4 regions of the Azospirillum sp. A1-3 genome follow, and region 2 is predicted to be linked to each of the others. Evidence: riboswitches for the same ligand, from Rfam matches in the RefSeq annotation. Region 2 holds a riboswitch; each other region holds the start of a gene.

Region 1 (4,207 bases), on a different contig from region 2:
GCCTGCGCGTCACCGACAAGGAGACGGTCGAGGTGGTCGAGATGGTGCTGGCCGGCTCCATCAACAAGCAGATCGTCGCCGCCATCAACAGCGCCGGCGGCCGCGCTGTCGGCCTGTCGGGCAAGGACAGCAACCTGATCACCGCCCGCCGGCTGGAGCGCGTGCAGCGCGACCCCGACAGCAACATCGAGCGGGTGCTGGACCTGGGCTTCGTCGGAGAGCCCTACAAGGTGAATCCGGAGATTCTGCAGGCTCTCGCCAAGTCGGACATCATCCCGGTGATCGCGCCGGTCGGCTTCGACGTGAACGGCGACACCTACAACATCAACGCCGACACGGCGGCCGGTGCGGTCGCGGCGGCGGTGAAGGCGGCGCGCTTCTTCCTGCTGACCGACGTCGCCGGTGTGCTCGACAAGGAAAAGAAGCTGATCGAGAAGATGTCGCTGGCGGATGCCCACAAGGCCATCGCCGACGGTACCGCCTCGGGCGGCATGATCCCGAAGATCGAGACCTGCATCGGCGCGGTGGAGCAGGGCGTCGATGCCGCTGTTATCCTGGATGGCCGCGTGCCGCATGCGCTGCTGCTCGAGATCTTCACCGAAGGCGGCGCCGGCACCCTGATCGGCAAGGCCTGACGCCGGAATATGGGGGACTGATGTCCGACCTGCGCAAGGATTTGCTCCGCCAGATGAAGGCCATCCGCGAGAAGATGGACCCGAAGCTGGTGGAGCGCGCCAAGCTGGCGGCGTTGGGCAAGGTTCCCTACGACAGCGACGCGGCGAAGGAGGCGGTCGGCCATTTCCTCGACGCCAAGCGGGATGGCGGCGCCTTCCGGCGCAAGCTGGAACAGGCGCTGAAGGCCGAGGGCGCGGCACTGGACCTTGATGACGGGGAGAGGGCGCCGCCACCCGTTAAGCCGCGACGCGGTGGTCGGCTGACGTAACGCCGCGTGCCGGCGCGCACCATGCAAGGAGCACAGCCTTGCTGCATGTCTTCGTCAATGACGGCGGTCTGCTGCGCTGGGTCAGGGAGGCTGCCGCGGAAGAGGCGGCGCCGTTGCCCGATTCCGCCGTGTGGCTCGACCTCATCAATCCGACGTCCGAAGAGTTGGCACGGGCGGAGGCGCTGATCGGAACGGGCCTGCCCACCCGCGAGCAGATGGCGGAGATCGAGGAGTCGAGCCGTCTGCGCTTGACCGGCGGCGCCTTGACCATGACCGTCACCGCGCTGGTCTGGGCCGATACCGACGAGCCGCGCATCGCCACCGTCAGCTTTGTGTTGGCCGGGCGGCGGCTGGTGACCATCCACGACATCGATCCGCAGGCGCTGCTTGCCTTCCGCCGCCGCGCCACCCATGGCGAGATCTCGGCCGCCCGTGGCGAATTGGTGCTGGCGGCGTTGGTGGATGGGATGATCGACCGCACCTCCGTCGTGTTGCGACGGACCGGGGTGGAGTTGGATGCGCTGAACCGCCGCTATTTCCGTGGGCGCAAGCTGCGGTCCCGTGGCGAGACGCTCGATGATGCCCAGACGCTGAAGCGCATCGGCCATGCCGGCCATCTGATCGGCAAGGCGCGGGTCAGTCTGGCCAGCCTTACCCGTATGACCGACTTCCTGGCGCGCGGCGACGGCTGGAATTCCGGCAAGGCGACGCGGCGCTGGGCCAAGACCGCGCTGCAGGACCTGCGCGGGCTCGACCAGTATGCCCGTTTCCTGGCCGGCAAGGTCGCGCTGGCGCTGGATACGGCGTTGGGACAGATCAATGTCGAGCAGAACGAGATCGTCAAGATCGTGTCGGTGCTGACCGTTCTGCTTTATCCGCCGACCCTGGTCGCCAGCATCGGCGGCATGAACTTCACCGACATGCCCGGCAGCGGCTCGCCCTTCGGCTATGCCAGCGCCCTGGGGCTGATGCTGTTGTCGGCGTTGCTGCCGATGGTCTATGTGCGGTCGAAACGCTGGATGTAGCGCGTTTCCACAATATGGCAGGCGGATCGTCCGCAGCGCTTTCCTTTTGACAGGCGCGTCCGTCGTCGGCAGGATGGGCGCATTCCAGGGGGGTCCCGACAGGGGGCTGAGATACCAACGGCCAGACGGCGCCAAGCGTCGCCGGCAGCGTGGTGACCCTTCGAACCTGATCCGGGTCATACCGGCGAAGGGAGGGACCTCGTGACGGGCCGACCACGCCCCCGTCCGGCCGTATCGGCTCCGCTATGCCGGGGAACGGCCTGCACGAAGATACCGCACCTCCGTCCGCAGTCCCGGGTTTGTCCGCCCAACTCCGACGGAGAAACCCAATGCCCAAGGACTTCAACGAGAACGCCATCCGCATCTCGACCGGCCCGCTGCCGTCGTCGCGGAAAATCCATGTGCCCGGCACGCGCTTTCCCGACCTGCGCGTCGCCCTGCGCGAGATCGCGCTGTCGGGCGGCGAGCCGCCGCTGACCGTCTATGACGCTTCCGGCCCCTACACCGACGAGTCGGTCGCCATCGACGTGCGGGCCGGGCTGGCCAAGCACCGCCGCGACTGGATCCTGGCGCGTGGCGATGTCGAGACCACCGACAGCGGCGTGCTGCGGGCCAAGGGCGGCGGGGCCGTGACCCAGATGGCCTACGCCCGCGCCGGCATCGTCACTGCGGAGATGGAATACATCGCCGTCCGCGAGAACCTCGGCCGCGCCGCCGCGCTGGAGGCCGCGCGCGACGGCGAGGATTTCGGTGCCGAGATCCCCGACTTCATCACCCCGGAATTCGTGCGTGACGAGGTGGCGCGTGGGCGGGCGATCATCCCGTCCAACGTCAACCACCCCGAGTCGGAACCGATGATCATCGGCCGCAATTTCCTGACCAAGATCAACGCCAACATCGGCAATTCCGCCGTGACCTCCTCGATCGAGGAGGAGGTTGAGAAGATGGTCTGGTCGATCCGCTGGGGCGCCGACACCGTGATGGACCTGTCCACCGGTGCCGACATCCACCAGACCCGCGAGTGGATCCTGCGCAACTCCCCGGTTCCCATCGGCACCGTGCCGATCTATCAGGCGCTGGAGAAGGTGAATGGCAAGGCCGAGGATCTGACCTGGGAGCTGTTCCGCGACACGCTGATCGAACAGGCGGAGCAGGGCGTCGATTACTTCACCATCCACGCCGGACTGCGGCTGGCCCATATCCCGCTGACCGCCAAGCGGGTGACCGGCATCGTCTCGCGCGGCGGCTCAATCATTGCCAAATGGTGTCTGGCGCATCACCGCGAGAATTTCCTCTACGACCATTTCGCCGACATTGTCGAAATCTGCCGCGCCTATGACGTGGCGCTGTCGATGGGCGACGGTCTGCGGCCGGGCAGCCAGGCCGACGCCAACGACGCCGCGCAGTTCGCCGAACTGGAGACGCTGGGCGAGCTGACCAAGATCGCCTGGGCGCGCGACGTGCAGGTGATGATCGAGGGGCCGGGCCATGTGCCGATGCACAAGATCAAGCACAATGTCGAGAAGCAGTTGGCGCTGTGCGGCGAGGCCCCCTTCTACACGCTCGGGCCGTTGGTGACCGACATCGCGCCGGGCTATGACCACATCACCAGCGCCATCGGTGCGGCGATGATCGGCTGGTTCGGCACGGCGATGCTCTGCTACGTCACGCCGAAGGAGCATCTGGGCCTGCCGGACCGCGACGACGTGAAGGCCGGCGTCATCGCCTACAAAATCGCCGCCCATGCCGCCGACCTCGCCAAGGGCCACCCGGCGGCGCGGCTGCGCGACGACGCCATGTCGCGCGCCCGCTTCTCCTTCCGCTGGCGCGACCAGTTCGCCCTGTCGCTCGACCCCGACACGGCGATGGCCTACCACGACGAGACCCTGCCGGCGGAGGGGGCCAAGACCGCGCATTTCTGTTCGATGTGCGGGCCGAAATTCTGTTCGATGAAGATCACGCAGGAAATCCGCGACGCCGCGGAGTCCGGCATGGCCGAGATGTCGCAGAAGTTCCGCGAGTCGGGCGGGGAAATCTACCAGCCGGCGGCGGAGTGAGGGTTCGGCGTTGATGCCCCCTCCCTAACCCTCCCCCGCCTTTGGCGGGAGAGGGAACTCCGCCGCTTCGGCGGATCGGCAACACTGGCAAGCGTCCTACCCCCTCTCCTGCGATAGCGGGGGAGGGATGGGGAGGGGGCATCCGTCATAGCTACTCCTCACCCCGCGTACTTGATCCCCAA
Region 2 (4,207 bases):
GGCGGAACAGTTCCTCCGGCGCCGCCGCGATGCCGGCGGTCTGCAAAATGGCGCGGTGCGGGGCGACGCGGCCCGCCACCTCCGCCAGATCGTCCACCGCCACCACGGCGATCGTCCGGTTCAGCGCGGTCGGCGCCAGCCCATCCGGCGCGTCGGTGCAGGACACGCACCAGCCGCCCGCCGGGTCCGACAGCAGCAGATGACCGGACCCGTCCAGGCCGCGCATCGTCTGCCTGTCGCGCCAGCCGGCGACCTCGCCGGCCTCCGCCATCGACAGGGCCCGGCGCGGTTGTTTGCGAGCCAGCACCGCAAGTTCATGAGCGAGCATGGCGGCGAAATCCTGCGGCGAGAGCCGGCCGCCGCGTTCGACAAACAGCGTGTGCGGCGAATAGCAGCCTTGCTGATCGTAGCGGGCGATGTCGTGGGCGGCCAACCGTGCCGTCTCCCCCGCCCGCCGCGGGTCGAGGGCGGCTCGCGACACCAGCGCGAAGCTGATCTTGTGACCATAGGGCAGGAATCGGGTGCTCACCGGCACCCGGTCGCGGATCGCCGCCAGCGCCGCATTGCCGCCATAGGCGACCACGGTATCGGCCTGGGCCAGCCATGCCCGCTCCGCCGCCGCGTCGCCGCCCTTCCACCACACCACCGCCAGGCAGTCGCCCAGCCTGGGATCGATCTCCGCCAGCAATTGCGCGAACCAGCCCGCGAACAGCGGTTCGGCGCTGGGCAGCTTGCCGACCGTCCCGGACTTGACCAGCAGGCCAGAGATAAGGCTCCATAAAGGCAGTCCCGGCACATTGCCCGCCCAGACATGCAGCAGCAAATCGGGACCGAAGGCGCGGGTGAAGCCGCCCTTGGGTGCCGGCTGGAACTCGTCCAACACCTGCGGGTTCGCGAAGTCCTCCGTCAGGAAGCGGCGCAACTCATGCGCGCGGAAGGTCTTCAGATAGCCGGTCAGCCCCAGTCTCACCATCTCAGCGTCATAGCCGGTGACGATGGGCAGCAGCCGCTCCGCCCTGCGGCGCCAGGGATCCTCGCGATTGAGCAGCCGTTGGATCGCCGCGTCGATCACGGTTACGATGTGCGCCGTCGACAGCGTCTTCAGATAGCCGCGCGCCGTCGCCCGGACCGTCGCGGAGACCCGCTCCACCTGCCAGGCATCCAGCACCGGCACCGCCACGCGCAGCGCCGCAGCGCCCGATCCGAAGGTCAGCACGCGCCGCTCCACCGCCTCCGGCGGCAGACCGGGCAGATGACCGGCCGGTTCCGGACGGGAGAAATCGTCGCCGAAAGCCAAGGCCGCGCTCCCGCTCAACCGCGTGCGGCGGCGAGGAAATCCTCCACCGCCAGCGAGCAGCCCTTGGCTTGCGCGCCGGCGACACGTCCCAGCAGGCGGAAGCCCCCCTCCTCCAGAATGCCGGCGTCTTCGGTCAGGATGGCGGCGACCGAGTTGATGTGGGCCAGATCATGGTGCACCAGCACGCCCATGTTGCCGGGCGGCACGTCCAGGCCGGACAATGCGTCGACGACGCGGCTGCGGATCCAATGCGGGCCGGATTTCAGCGACGGACAGACCGCATTGCCGTCGTCGTAGAACTGGGTGCTCAGCTCCGTCATTCCGTACATGTTGATGCAGCGCTGACGCGGCACGCCGAAGAATTCGGCCAGCTGGCCGTAGAACTCGTCCGGTTGCAGCTCGCGCGACTGGCCCTTGAAGCCGCCGGTGTCGAGGATGCGGCTTCCCTCCGGCAGGCCGAAGCGGCGGCCGTCGCGCGCCATGGCGTCCATCAAATGCACGAAGCCATAGCTGGCGCCCAGCAGGGCGAAGGGCTCCCCCGACCGCTCGGCGGCGTCCAGCCGGTCATAGAGCCCGGCGATGTCGATGCCCGCCTCGCCGATCCAATGGAGGCTGTCCGGCGTGCCGCATTCCGCCCGCGCCAGCTCCAGATAATGGGCGAGCGAGGAGTTCGGCATTGCCGTCTCGGTCGGGAACAGGATGCCCATCGCCATCCGCTCGTCCCCTGCCCCTGCCCCTGGCATGAAGCGGCGGCGGAAGTTGAGCAGCGTGGAACGGTCGTAAACCGTCAGGGTCGTGTGGTGGATCTGGCCGCGGATGCCGCCCTTGGTCGTGCCGCTGGTCATGAAGATACGGGCGGATTCCTCCGCCGGGCGGCAGCTGAGCGTCAGATCCTTGAAGGCGTTGATCGGCACCGCCGGGATGTCGCGCCAGCTCTTTACCCCGCGCGGCACCCGGCCGCGCTGCATGGCGAAGCGGCGATAGGGCTGGTTGTGCTCGAACTGGTGGGCGAAGACCGCCAGCGCCAGGGCGTTGAAGGCCTCGTCGGCCGCCGCCCCGGTTCCGATGTCGGCCTCCATGAAGGCCAGAACCTTGTCGTAGATCGCGCTCACGGCCACCCTCCTCATCCCATTTATCTCCAAACGGCACCGACCGATGGAGCAACAAACGAATCCGGAACGAGCCTGTGGGGTATGGATCTGCGCGTCGGCCGCAAAGGCCTTCTCGTCCCGCATCCCTACGCCGGCATGACCCGGATCAGGTTCTAAGGGTTGCCGCGTCGCCCGGACGCGAAGGACCGGGCCGGCGGGTGTCTCAGCCTCCTGAACGAGGCTCCCCTGGGAACGGAACGGAGCCTAGAAGACCATCGCGCCTTCTGTCAACGCCGGGGATGCCGGCCCTCTCAGCGTCAAGGATTGTCATTTCCCCCTCCTCCTGCTGGCGTGCATACACCGTCGACAGAACGCCGGCTCGGCGAGGGAAGGTGAAACTCAATATATTTGCGGAGCAATAGCCTACCCGCTCCGCACCACCGGCGATGCCGCCGTTCCGTCGGCGGTGCGTCTCCTTACGCTCCTCCGCTAACGCACTCCCCTGCCAGCGCGGGGCTGGATTCCGACCTGCACAGCGAGCTGGCGGGCGTCCTGGCGGTCTGCGAGGGCGCCGCTCGGATGCGCAAGACCCAGATGCACGAACGCCCCGGCTCTTTCGAACCGGGGCGTCAAGTGTCGGTGGTTGCGGGGGCAGGATTTGGCCTTTACCGGACGCGTGCTCGATATTGAAGAACGGATGGAGTTCGAAAAGCATGGTACGAGGAAGCGACGATCCTGGCGGAAGCTATACATCGGCATGGATGTGGCAAACGGCCGGATTGTCGCCGCAGCTCTCACCGACCACGCGGTCCCAACTAACGGTGTGGAAGGCGCGAAAGCGCCTCCCCGCCGGCGGGATGTCGTTTCGATCAGTGACCCACCGGCAGTGCGATGGCGTCGGCCGGTCCCCATTCCACCCGATAACGGCCGCCCGGACGCACATGCTGGTGATCGGCATTGTTGGGAATTTTCGCGACCAGCCCGGCGGCCGGACCGTCCGCCAGATGCACGCGGATGTGGTCGCCCAGATAAATCAGGTCGGAGACATGGCCGAACAGGCTCCGCTCTCCTCCGGCGCCACCAGCCGCCTCTGCCGGCACCAGCCGGACCCGCTCGGGCCGCAGCGACACGGTGACCGAAGCACCCGCCTCGAGACCGGCGGCAACACGGGCCTGCACCACCGAACCGCTTTCCAAACGGATGGTCCCGCGATCGTCCTGCCGGTCGGCCAGCACCCCAGACAGCCGGTTGTTCTCGCCGATGAAGCCGGCGACGAAGACGGTGGCTGGTTCCTCGTACAGTTCCGCCGGCGTCGCCAGCTGTTCGACCCGGCCGCGGTTGAAGACGGCAATGCGGTCGGACATGGTCAACGCCTCCGCCTGGTCGTGGGTGACATAGACCATGGTCACGCCGAGACGTTCATGCAGATGCTTGATCTCGAACTGCATGTGTTCCCGCAAGTTCTTGTCCAACGCCCCCAATGGCTCGTCCATCAGGACCAGATCCGGTTCGAACACCAGCGCCCGCGCCAGCGCCACCCGCTGCTGCTGCCCGCCCGAAAGCTGGGACGGGCGGCGCTGCGCCAACGCACCCATCTGCACCATGTCGAGCGCGCGGGCCACCCGCCGCTCCGTCTCCGCCCGCCCCATCCGCCGCACCTTCAGCGGATAGGCCAGATTCTCGGCGATGGTCATGTGGGGGAACAGCGCGTAGTTCTGGAACACCATGCCGATGTTACGGCGGTGCGGCGGCACATTCTGAATCGGCTTGCCGGCCACACGGATTTCGCCGCACGACGGCGCCTCGAACCCCGCCAGCA
Region 3 (4,207 bases), on a different contig from region 2:
ACGCCGCAGGCGCGCGCCATCTCCGGATCCTGCGCCGTCGCGCGCAGCCGGCGGCCGAGTTGCGTACGCGCGAAGATCCATTGCTGCGCCCCGATCAGCAGGGCCGCCACCGCGACGATGGCGAGCGACTGCTCCGGCACCGCCAGCCCGGCGATGTGCAGGGTTTCGTCGCCGAACAGCGGCGGCGCGGCGCGCGGCTCCGGTCCAAAGAGGATGGCGGCACCATTCTGCAGGATGATGCCGACCGCGATGGTGCTGATGAAGACCGAGACCGGCGGCCGGCGCCGCAGCGGCAGATAGGCCGCCAGTGCCAGCAGCAGACCCAGCGCCGCCATCAGCACCAGCACCACCGGCAGCAGGACGATGCCCGGCAACGGGATCAGCGGCGCCAGCGCCACCGCCAGAAGCCCGCCGGCCATCACGAGGTCGCCCTGCGCGAAATTCACCGCCGAGGTGGCGTTCAGCACCAGCACGAAGCCCAGCGCCACCAGGGCATAGGCCGCCCCCAGCGCCACCCCATTGACCAGCAGTTGAAACGCCGCCATCCGCTCACTTCGCCGCGAGCGTCGGGTCGTCGTACCGCTTCACCAGCTTCGGCACGCGGCTGGTCCCATCATAGCAGACGATGACGGCGGAATGGGCCATGTTGCCCTTGCCATCCGACTTGTAGGTCATGGCGAGACCCTTGAACGTCTCCGCCGACAGCGCCTTGCGGATCGCGTCCGGCGTGCGGGCGCCGGCCTTCACCGCCTCCAGCACCATCGTCATCCCATCATATTGGCCGAGCGCGAAGGCGTCCGGGTCCTTGCCGAAAGCGGTCCGGTAAGCGTCGGTGAAGGCCTTGACCTCCGGCGTGTCGCCGGAAATGGGCGAGGCCGCGGTCTCGGCACAGACGCCCTTCAGCTCCGCCGGTTCCAGTAGGGCCGCGGTGCTCGGCTGATGCATGGCGGAGCCGGCGACGATCGGCAGGGTCACCCCACTGGACGCCGCCTGCCGCAGCAGCAGCGCGGTCGGGCCGGAATGCAGGTGCAGCACCAGCACGTCCGGCTTGGCGGCCAGCGCCTTGGTCAGCACCGGCAGCAGGTCCTTGGCCGCCGGGTCCACCCCTTCCTCGAACACCGGGGTCACGCCCAGCGCCTTGAAGGCGGCGTCGAGATGGGTCTTGCCGCTCTGCCCATAGGCGGTGGTCTGATAGATGATCGCCGGCTGCCGCTTGCCCAATTCCTCCACCACATAGCGGGCGTGGGCGGACTTGGTCACGGCGTCGCCGGGGAAGAAGCGGAAGACCCAGGGGTTGCCCTGCTCGGTGATCGAGGCGGTGCCCGACACGGTGACCAGCGGCAGTTTCAGCTCCTGCGCCAGCGGCAGCATCGCCAGCATCTGGGTGCCGAGCATGCTGGCGGCGACCGCTCCGACGGTTCCGCTGCCGGCCGCCCGCTCCAGCGCCGTCACCGCCGCCTCGGGCGAGGTGCCGGTGTCGACGACCTCCGACGCGATGGCGACGCCGGCCGGCGTCTGCTTCAGCGCCAGGACGGCACCGTTGCGCTGGCTGGTGCCCTCCAGCGACAGGAAGCCGGTCAGCGGAACCAGCACCGGAAAGGACAGCGTATCGTCGGCCCGCGCCGCCGGAGACAGGCAGGACGTGGCCGCCAGCAGGCCGATCAGAAGGGGAAGCGCGCGCCGCATGACCGAAAACTCCTCAACTCGCGCCGGCAACCGGAGCGACGCGGAGGGGACGGGGCGTTTGCGGCTGATCCGTCGGGTTCCGGTCGGCTCCCTTCGCCGGCATGACCCGGATCAGGTTCGATGGGTGTTGTCTCAGCCCCCGCATCCGCCGATCCGGCGAAAGGCAGAGGCACCCCAGCCGTGAACAGGCGGCGAGAGTGTCGCCGCCGGCCCCGTCCTGTCAAGAACCCAGCCGGCGACGCGCCACCAGGGTTTCACGATGCAGGATGTAGAGCCCGCTGCCGATGATGACCATGGCGCCGGCGATCACCGGCACGGTCGGCAGGTCGCCGAACACCAGCCAGCCGAACAGGCTGGCCCAGACCATGCCGGTATATTCGAAGGGCGCCACCACCGCCGGCGGCGCGCGGCGGAAGGCCTGGGTCAGCAGCACCTGCGCGCCGGCGCCGATCGCGCCGACCAGCGCCATCAGCCCCAGTGCGAAGGCGGTCGGCGCCGTCCACACCGGCACCGTCAGCGCGCCGCTGACCACCGTCGTCGTCAGCAGCAGATAGAGCACGATGGACGCGCTGGTCTCCGTCCGCGACAGGCCGCGTACGGCCACCGCCGCCAATGCATAGAACAGCGCGGCGCAAAGCCCGACCAGCACCGGCACCAGCGGCGCCCCGGCCGAGGGCTGCGCCATCACCACCACGCCGCCGAATCCGACCACCACCGCCGCCCAGCGCCGCCAGCCCACGGGTTCCCCCAACAGCGGCGCGGACAGCGCGGTGATGAACAGCGGCCCGGCGAAGCTCAGCACATAGACGTCGGCCAGCGGCAGTTCGCGGAACGCATAGAAGAAGCATCCCATCGAGATCAGCCCGGCGAAGGCCCGCCAGACATGCCCCCAGGGCCGCCGCGTCCGCATCGCCGCGATTCCGCCGCCGCGCCACAGCGTGTAACCGCCCACCAGCAGGAAGGCGACCAGCGACCGCACGAACATCAGCTGCGGCACCGGGTAATCGGCGGTCAGGAACTTGATGAGCGTGTCCATCGCCGCGAACAGCAGGATCGCACCCAGGAAGCAGCCGACGGCATAGGGAACCGAATCGGCCTCGACTGGCAGCAGGTCGGCGGTCTCGGCGTCGGTCATCGGATTGGTTCGGAACGGCAATGGCGGAGGTTGCCCACATTATGGGCAAACGCTTCTGCGTCCCAATGCCGCAACCGCAGGTCTGATAGGCGTGGATTTGGTTAAGCGTCGGCTGAGGACGGGGCACTGCCAAGTTTTTTTGTAATCCTTCTAACCCACGGCACCTACAGCGATTCCGGCGCGATGAAATGCTTGGTCGGCAGAGCATTGGCGGTTAAGAATCCGCGGCAAGGGGCAATCCAGGAGACGCCGGTGCTGCTGAGCGGATCGGGGAAAGGCCAGCCGGGCGCAGTGCCGGGCTGGGTCGGGTATGCGCTGCTGCCGGTTCTCAACCTCGTCGCGGCCTTCGTGCTGTCGGGGCTGGTGATCCTGGTGATCGGCGAGAATCCGGTCTACGTGCTGTCGCTGCTGCTGTCGGAGGCTCTGGGCTACCCGGAGGCCATCGGCTACACCCTTTATTACACCACCGACTACATCTTCACCGGGCTGGCGGTCGCCATCGCCTTCCATTGCGGGCTGTTCAACATCGGCGGCGAGGGGCAGGCCTATCTCGGCGGCCTCGGCGCCGGGCTGGTGGCGCTGGCGCTGACCGGCTGGCCCTGGCCGGTGGTGGCCCTGCTGGCGGTGCTGGCCTCGGCCCTGTTCGGCGCCGCCTGGGCCTTCATCCCGGCCTGGCTGCAGGCCAAACGCGGCAGCCACATCGTCATCACGACGATCATGTTCAACTTCATCGCCGCGTCGATCATGACCTGGCTGCTGGTGGACGTGCTGATCCGCCCCGGCAGCCAGTCACCGGAAACCCGCGAGTTCGATCCCGGTGTCTGGCTGCCGTCGATGGACCGCGCGCTGGGCTGGTTCGGCCTCACCATCCCGGCCTCGCCGCTGAACCTGTCCTTCCTGTGGGCGCTGGCCTGCTGCCTGCTGTTCCACATCTTCCTGCGCCGCACCCGCTGGGGCTACGAGCTGCGCACGGTGGGCCGGAACGAGCGGGCGGCGGTCTATGCCGGCATCTCGCCGTCGCGGAACATCATCATCGCCATGCTGATCTCCGGTGCGCTGGCCGGCTTCGTCGGGGTCAACGAGATCCTGGGCGTACAGCACCGGGTGATCCTGAACTTCACCGGCGGCGTCGGCTTCGTCGGCATCGCCGTGGCGCTGATGGGGCGCAACCACCCGGTCGGGATCATTCTGGCGGCATTGCTGTTCGGGGTTCTGGCGCAGGGCGGCGGCCAGCTGTCCTTCGACTATCCCACGATCAACCGCGAGTTGGTGATGGTCATCCAGGGTTTGGTCATCCTGTTCGCCGGCGCGATGGAGAACCTGTTCAAGCCACAGGTGGAGGCGCTGTTCCGCCGCCGCAGCACCACCACCGCCGCCGCCGCCGCA
Region 4 (4,207 bases), on a different contig from region 2:
GTTGATCATCATGTCGCGGCACCGGCCTTGGCGCGAGCGGTGGCGGGCGGCACCGGCACGCCCCCCTTGCCGCCGGTCCTCGCATCGCCGCGCATGAAGGACTTCTGGAACCCCAGCTTGAAGGGGAAGGCGACGTCGCACATCTGCTTCGCCTCGTCGAAGCTGGAGGCCCAGACCTCCGCCACGTTGGAACAGCGCCAGATCGGATTCACGGGCCCGCGTTCGCCGGCGGCCCGTGCGGCGGCAGACGCCTTTTCCTGGGTGACGGTGGCGACGAACTTCATCAGGCCGGCCTGCGGGTCGCCGACTTCGTGCACGAACATCGGCGGCTGCTCGGCCAGTTCGCGGATCTGCTTTTCCGCCTTGCGGATGTCGCTTTCCAGCCGGTTGCGGTCGGAGGACTGGCTATTGCGGCGCTGAACCAGCTGGTTGACGCGGTTCTGAAGCTCCTGCGATTCCGCATGCAGCACATAGACGCGGTTCTCGATCTGCTCCAGACCGCTGCTCTTTTCCATGATGTTCGGCAGGAAATCCTTCAGCATCATGGCGACCGGGACGGCGGCCAGCATGATGATGACGATGGCGATCAGGAACAGGGTCGTGTTCGACATCCGCCCGCCCGTTCTCCTACCAAAGCCCGGCCCAAGGCCGCATCATCCGAAGCGGAAGCTGCACCGGCGCAGTGGAATGAGGATCACCGAACAATCCAGATCCGTCAACGAATCGTCACGGCTTGGTTCGAAATTCGACCCAAATGAAACGATCTGCCACGGTTCAGGACAGCGCCATCTCCGCCACCCGCTTCACCGCGTCCCGCACCGGCCCCGGCCGGCGTTCGTCGCCCAGCGTGGTGAACCAGTGTTCCGGCGGATTGCGGCCCGCGGCGCGGCTCCAGGTCAGGGCGCGCAACACCGCCTCCGCCTCCGCAGTCGGCCTGATCGCCGGATCGATGCCGTTCATCACCGCCCAGATCCCGGCCCAGCAGCGCCCGACTGACCAGGGGTTATAGCCGCCGCCACCCACCACCAGCACCCGCGGCGCCAGCGGCAGCAGGGCCGCCACGGCATCCCACAGCGCGCGGTTGGACAGCTCCAGACGGCTCAGCGGGTCTTCGGCCAAAGCGTCGGCGCCGGTCTGGATCACCATCGCCTGCGGACGGAAGGCGCGGGTCAGCGGCAGGACCGCCGCCTCCATCACATGTTCCATCTCGCTGTCGTTGAAGCCCGGCGGCACCGGCAGGTTGCGGGCCATCCCGCCGGCGCGGTCCTCCGCCTTGCCGGTGTAGGGCCAGCGGCCGTCCTCGTGAATGGAGATTGTCAGAACCCGGTCGTCGTTGGCGAAGGCCTCCTCCACCCCGTCGCCGTGGTGGGCGTCGAGATCGACGTAGAGCACCCGCTCCAGCCCATGGTCGAGCAGTTCCAGGATGCCCAGCACCGGCGCGTTGAAATAGCAGAAGCCGCTGGCCCGGTCGCGGCGCGCATGGTGGGTCCCCGCCGCCGGGGCATAGACCAGACCGGCCGGCCGGTCGCCCAGGATCCGGGCCGCCTGCAATGCCGATCCGCTGCTGTGGGCGGGCCGCCGGTACATCTCGGCGAAGACCGGATTCTCCAGCTTGCCAAGATTATGGCGGGCGGCGGTGGCCTCATCCACCCGCTGTTCCACCTCCGCCCGTTTCAGCGCCGCGATGTAATCGGCGGTGTGGAAGCGCGCCAGCTCCCGTTCGCTCGCCACATGGGTGTCGAGATAGACCTCGTCCGGCAGCCAGCCCATGGCGCGGCTGAGGTCGATGGCGGTCGAGACGCGCGGAATCGCCAGCGGATGTTTCGGCCCATAGGTCGAGCCGCGATAGATCTCGCCGCCGATGAACAGCGGGGTGCGAAAGGGCGTGGTCAGGGCTGGCACTCCATGATGCCCGCCAGAAACTAGGCGTGGCCGCGTTCCGGTCAAGCGCCCGCTTCCAAGGTCGGGATTCCGCTGGCCGGAAGTCCGATCCGGCAATGCTTGCGGTCGCGGATCGTCCGCGCCTATAGTCGCCGCCTTCACTGGGGGGAGCCGATGGGCGGCTGAGAGGTCCTGTTGCGGGACGACCCCTGGAACCTGATCCGGTTCATGCCGGCGTAGGGATCAGTGATGCGGGACCGCACCCACTCCTTTTCCGCCAGAACGACATGCTTGCGATGACGCCGCTTTCGGTGACGATCTCGCGCGCCCGGCTGACCTATGGCGGCACGCTGCTGTTCTCCGACCTGACGTTGGAGCTGCCGGCCGGCCGGACCACCTGCCTGCTGGGACCGAGCGGCGTCGGCAAGACCACCCTGCTGCGCATCCTCGCCGGTCTTGCCGAGCCGGAACCGCCGACGCAAGTCGTTACCGGCGATGGGCAACCGCTGGCCGGCCGCATCGCCTACATGGCGCAGCAGGACCTTCTGCTGCCCTGGCTGACCGTCCTCGACAATGTCCTGCTCGGCGACCGGCTGCGCCACCGCCGGCCCAGCCCGGCGCGGGTGGAGCAGGCCCGCGCATTGCTGGACCGCGTCGGTCTGGCGGGGAGGGAACGCGACCGCCCGGCCGCCCTGTCCGGCGGGCAGCGACAGCGCGTGGCGCTGGCCCGCACGCTGATGGAGGACAAGCCGCTGGTCCTGATGGACGAGCCCTTCTCGGCGCTCGACGCCATCACCCGGCTGCGGCTGCAGGAAACAGCGGCGGAGACATTGGCCGGCCGCACCGTCCTGATGGTCACCCACGACCCGCTGGAGGCGCTGCGCATCGGCGACCGCCTGCATGTGATGACCGGCCGTCCCGCCGTGATGGGGCCGGCGCTGGAGCCGTCCGGCGCGGTGCCGCGCCGTGTCGACGATCCCGGCCTGCTCGCGCATCAGGCCGAGCTGCTGCGGAGGCTGGCGGAATGAAGGCGCTGCTGCGCGCCCTGGTCACCCTGCTGGTGCTGGTCGCCGGCTGGCAGGCGCTGGTCTGGGCCACCGGCCTGCCGCGCTACCTGCTGCCCAGCCCGCTGGCGGTCGCCGACGCCATGCGGCGGCAGGCGCCCCTGTTGCTGACCCACGGCCTGACCACTCTGTCGGAGATCCTGATCGGGCTGGTGGCTGGCGTGGCGCTGGGCGGGGTCAGCGCGTTGCTGCTGGCGCGCTTCCGCACCGCGCGGCGCTGGCTGATGCCGCTGCTGCTGGTCAGTCAGGCGATCCCGGTCTTCGCCCTGGCGCCGCTGTTGGTCCTGTGGCTGGGCTACGGCATGGCCTCCAAGATCGCCATGGCGGTGCTGGTCATCTATTTCCCGGTGACGACCGCGCTGTTCGACGGGCTGCGGCGCACCGATCCCGGCTGGCTCGACCTTGCCCGCACCATGGGAGCCTCCCCCGCCGCCATCCTGTGGAGCATCCGCCTGCCGGCCGCCCTGCCCGCCTTCTGGTCCGGCGTACGTGTCGCCGCCGCGGTGGCGCCGATCGGCGCGGTGATCGGCGAATGGGTGGGGTCGTCCTCCGGCCTCGGTTACCTGATGCTGCACGCCAACGCCCGCATGCAGATCGACCTTCTGTTCGCCGCCGTGCTGGTGCTGGGGCTGTTCGCGGTGACGCTCTACGCCGCCGTCGATGCGCTGGCCCGCCGCGCCCTACCCTGGCAACCCGATACCCAACCTGCCGAAGACGCCAACCCTTAAGCCGCCAACCCTTAAGCCGCCAACCCTCGAAGGGGGAGAGACACCCGATGAAGCACTTGCTCACCGCCGGCCTGATGGCCGCCAGCCTGATGACCTCGCTTCCGGCCCTGGCCCAGGACAAGCTGTCCGTGATGCTGGACTGGTTCGTCAACCCCGACCACGCTCCGCTGGTGGTGGCGCAGGAGAAGGGCTTCTTCAAGGACGCCGGGCTGGACGTGACTCTGACCGCCCCGGCCGACCCCAACGATCCGCCGAAGCTGGTCGCCGCCGGTGGCACCGACATCGCCGTCTCCTACCAGCCGCAGTTGATCCTGCAGGTGGACGAGGGGCTGCCGCTGGTCCGCATCGGCACGCTGGTGTCGACGCCGCTGAACTCCGTCGTCGTGCTGCGCGACGGGCCGGTGAAGTCGCTGAAGGACCTGAAGGGCCGCAAGGTCGGCTACTCGATCGCCGGCTTCGAGGACGCCCTGCTCGGCGCCATGCTGGAGAGGCAGGGGCTGAGCCTGAAGGACGTCGAACTGGTGAACGTCAATT

The links. Region 2 has a riboswitch for thiamine pyrophosphate ahead of M5E06_RS15895 (LuxE/PaaK family acyltransferase). Riboswitches for the same ligand answer to the same signal wherever they lie in the genome.
Region 1: it holds a riboswitch for thiamine pyrophosphate, as region 2 does, so the genes downstream of both, thiC (phosphomethylpyrimidine synthase ThiC) here and M5E06_RS15895 (LuxE/PaaK family acyltransferase) in region 2, are expected to answer to the same signal.
Region 3: it holds a riboswitch for thiamine pyrophosphate, as region 2 does, so the genes downstream of both, M5E06_RS20225 (ABC transporter substrate-binding protein) here and M5E06_RS15895 (LuxE/PaaK family acyltransferase) in region 2, are expected to answer to the same signal.
Region 4: it holds a riboswitch for thiamine pyrophosphate, as region 2 does, so the genes downstream of both, M5E06_RS05545 (ABC transporter ATP-binding protein) here and M5E06_RS15895 (LuxE/PaaK family acyltransferase) in region 2, are expected to answer to the same signal.

Annotation. Positions count from the first base shown of each region.
Region 1 covers NZ_JAMSLU010000001.1:324,838-329,044, forward strand. Annotated here, with positions in the region: gene argB (acetylglutamate kinase) at 1-635, shown strand, start outside; gene M5E06_RS01520 (hypothetical protein) at 656-943, shown strand; gene M5E06_RS01525 (CorA family divalent cation transporter) at 982-1,968, shown strand; TPP riboswitch at 2,045-2,178, shown strand; gene thiC (phosphomethylpyrimidine synthase ThiC) at 2,298-4,025, shown strand; gene greB (transcription elongation factor GreB) at 4,184-4,207, opposite strand, start outside.
Region 2 covers NZ_JAMSLU010000002.1:538,213-542,419, reverse strand. Annotated here, with positions in the region: gene M5E06_RS15900 (acyl-CoA reductase) at 1-1,297, opposite strand, end outside; gene M5E06_RS15895 (LuxE/PaaK family acyltransferase) at 1,312-2,409, opposite strand; TPP riboswitch at 2,514-2,646, opposite strand; gene M5E06_RS15885 (ABC transporter ATP-binding protein) at 3,258-4,207, opposite strand, start outside.
Region 3 covers NZ_JAMSLU010000003.1:537,939-542,145, forward strand. Annotated here, with positions in the region: gene M5E06_RS20220 (branched-chain amino acid ABC transporter permease) at 1-545, opposite strand, end outside; gene M5E06_RS20225 (ABC transporter substrate-binding protein) at 550-1,686, opposite strand; TPP riboswitch at 1,758-1,873, opposite strand; gene M5E06_RS20230 (DMT family transporter) at 1,907-2,821, opposite strand; gene M5E06_RS20235 (ABC transporter permease) at 3,074-4,207, shown strand, end outside.
Region 4 covers NZ_JAMSLU010000001.1:1,168,575-1,172,781, forward strand. Annotated here, with positions in the region: gene M5E06_RS05530 (hypothetical protein) at 1-12, opposite strand, end outside; gene M5E06_RS05535 (hypothetical protein) at 9-611, opposite strand; gene M5E06_RS05540 (acetoin utilization protein AcuC) at 775-1,902, opposite strand; TPP riboswitch at 2,036-2,142, shown strand; gene M5E06_RS05545 (ABC transporter ATP-binding protein) at 2,178-2,909, shown strand; gene M5E06_RS05550 (ABC transporter permease) at 2,906-3,673, shown strand; gene M5E06_RS05555 (ABC transporter substrate-binding protein) at 3,721-4,207, shown strand, end outside.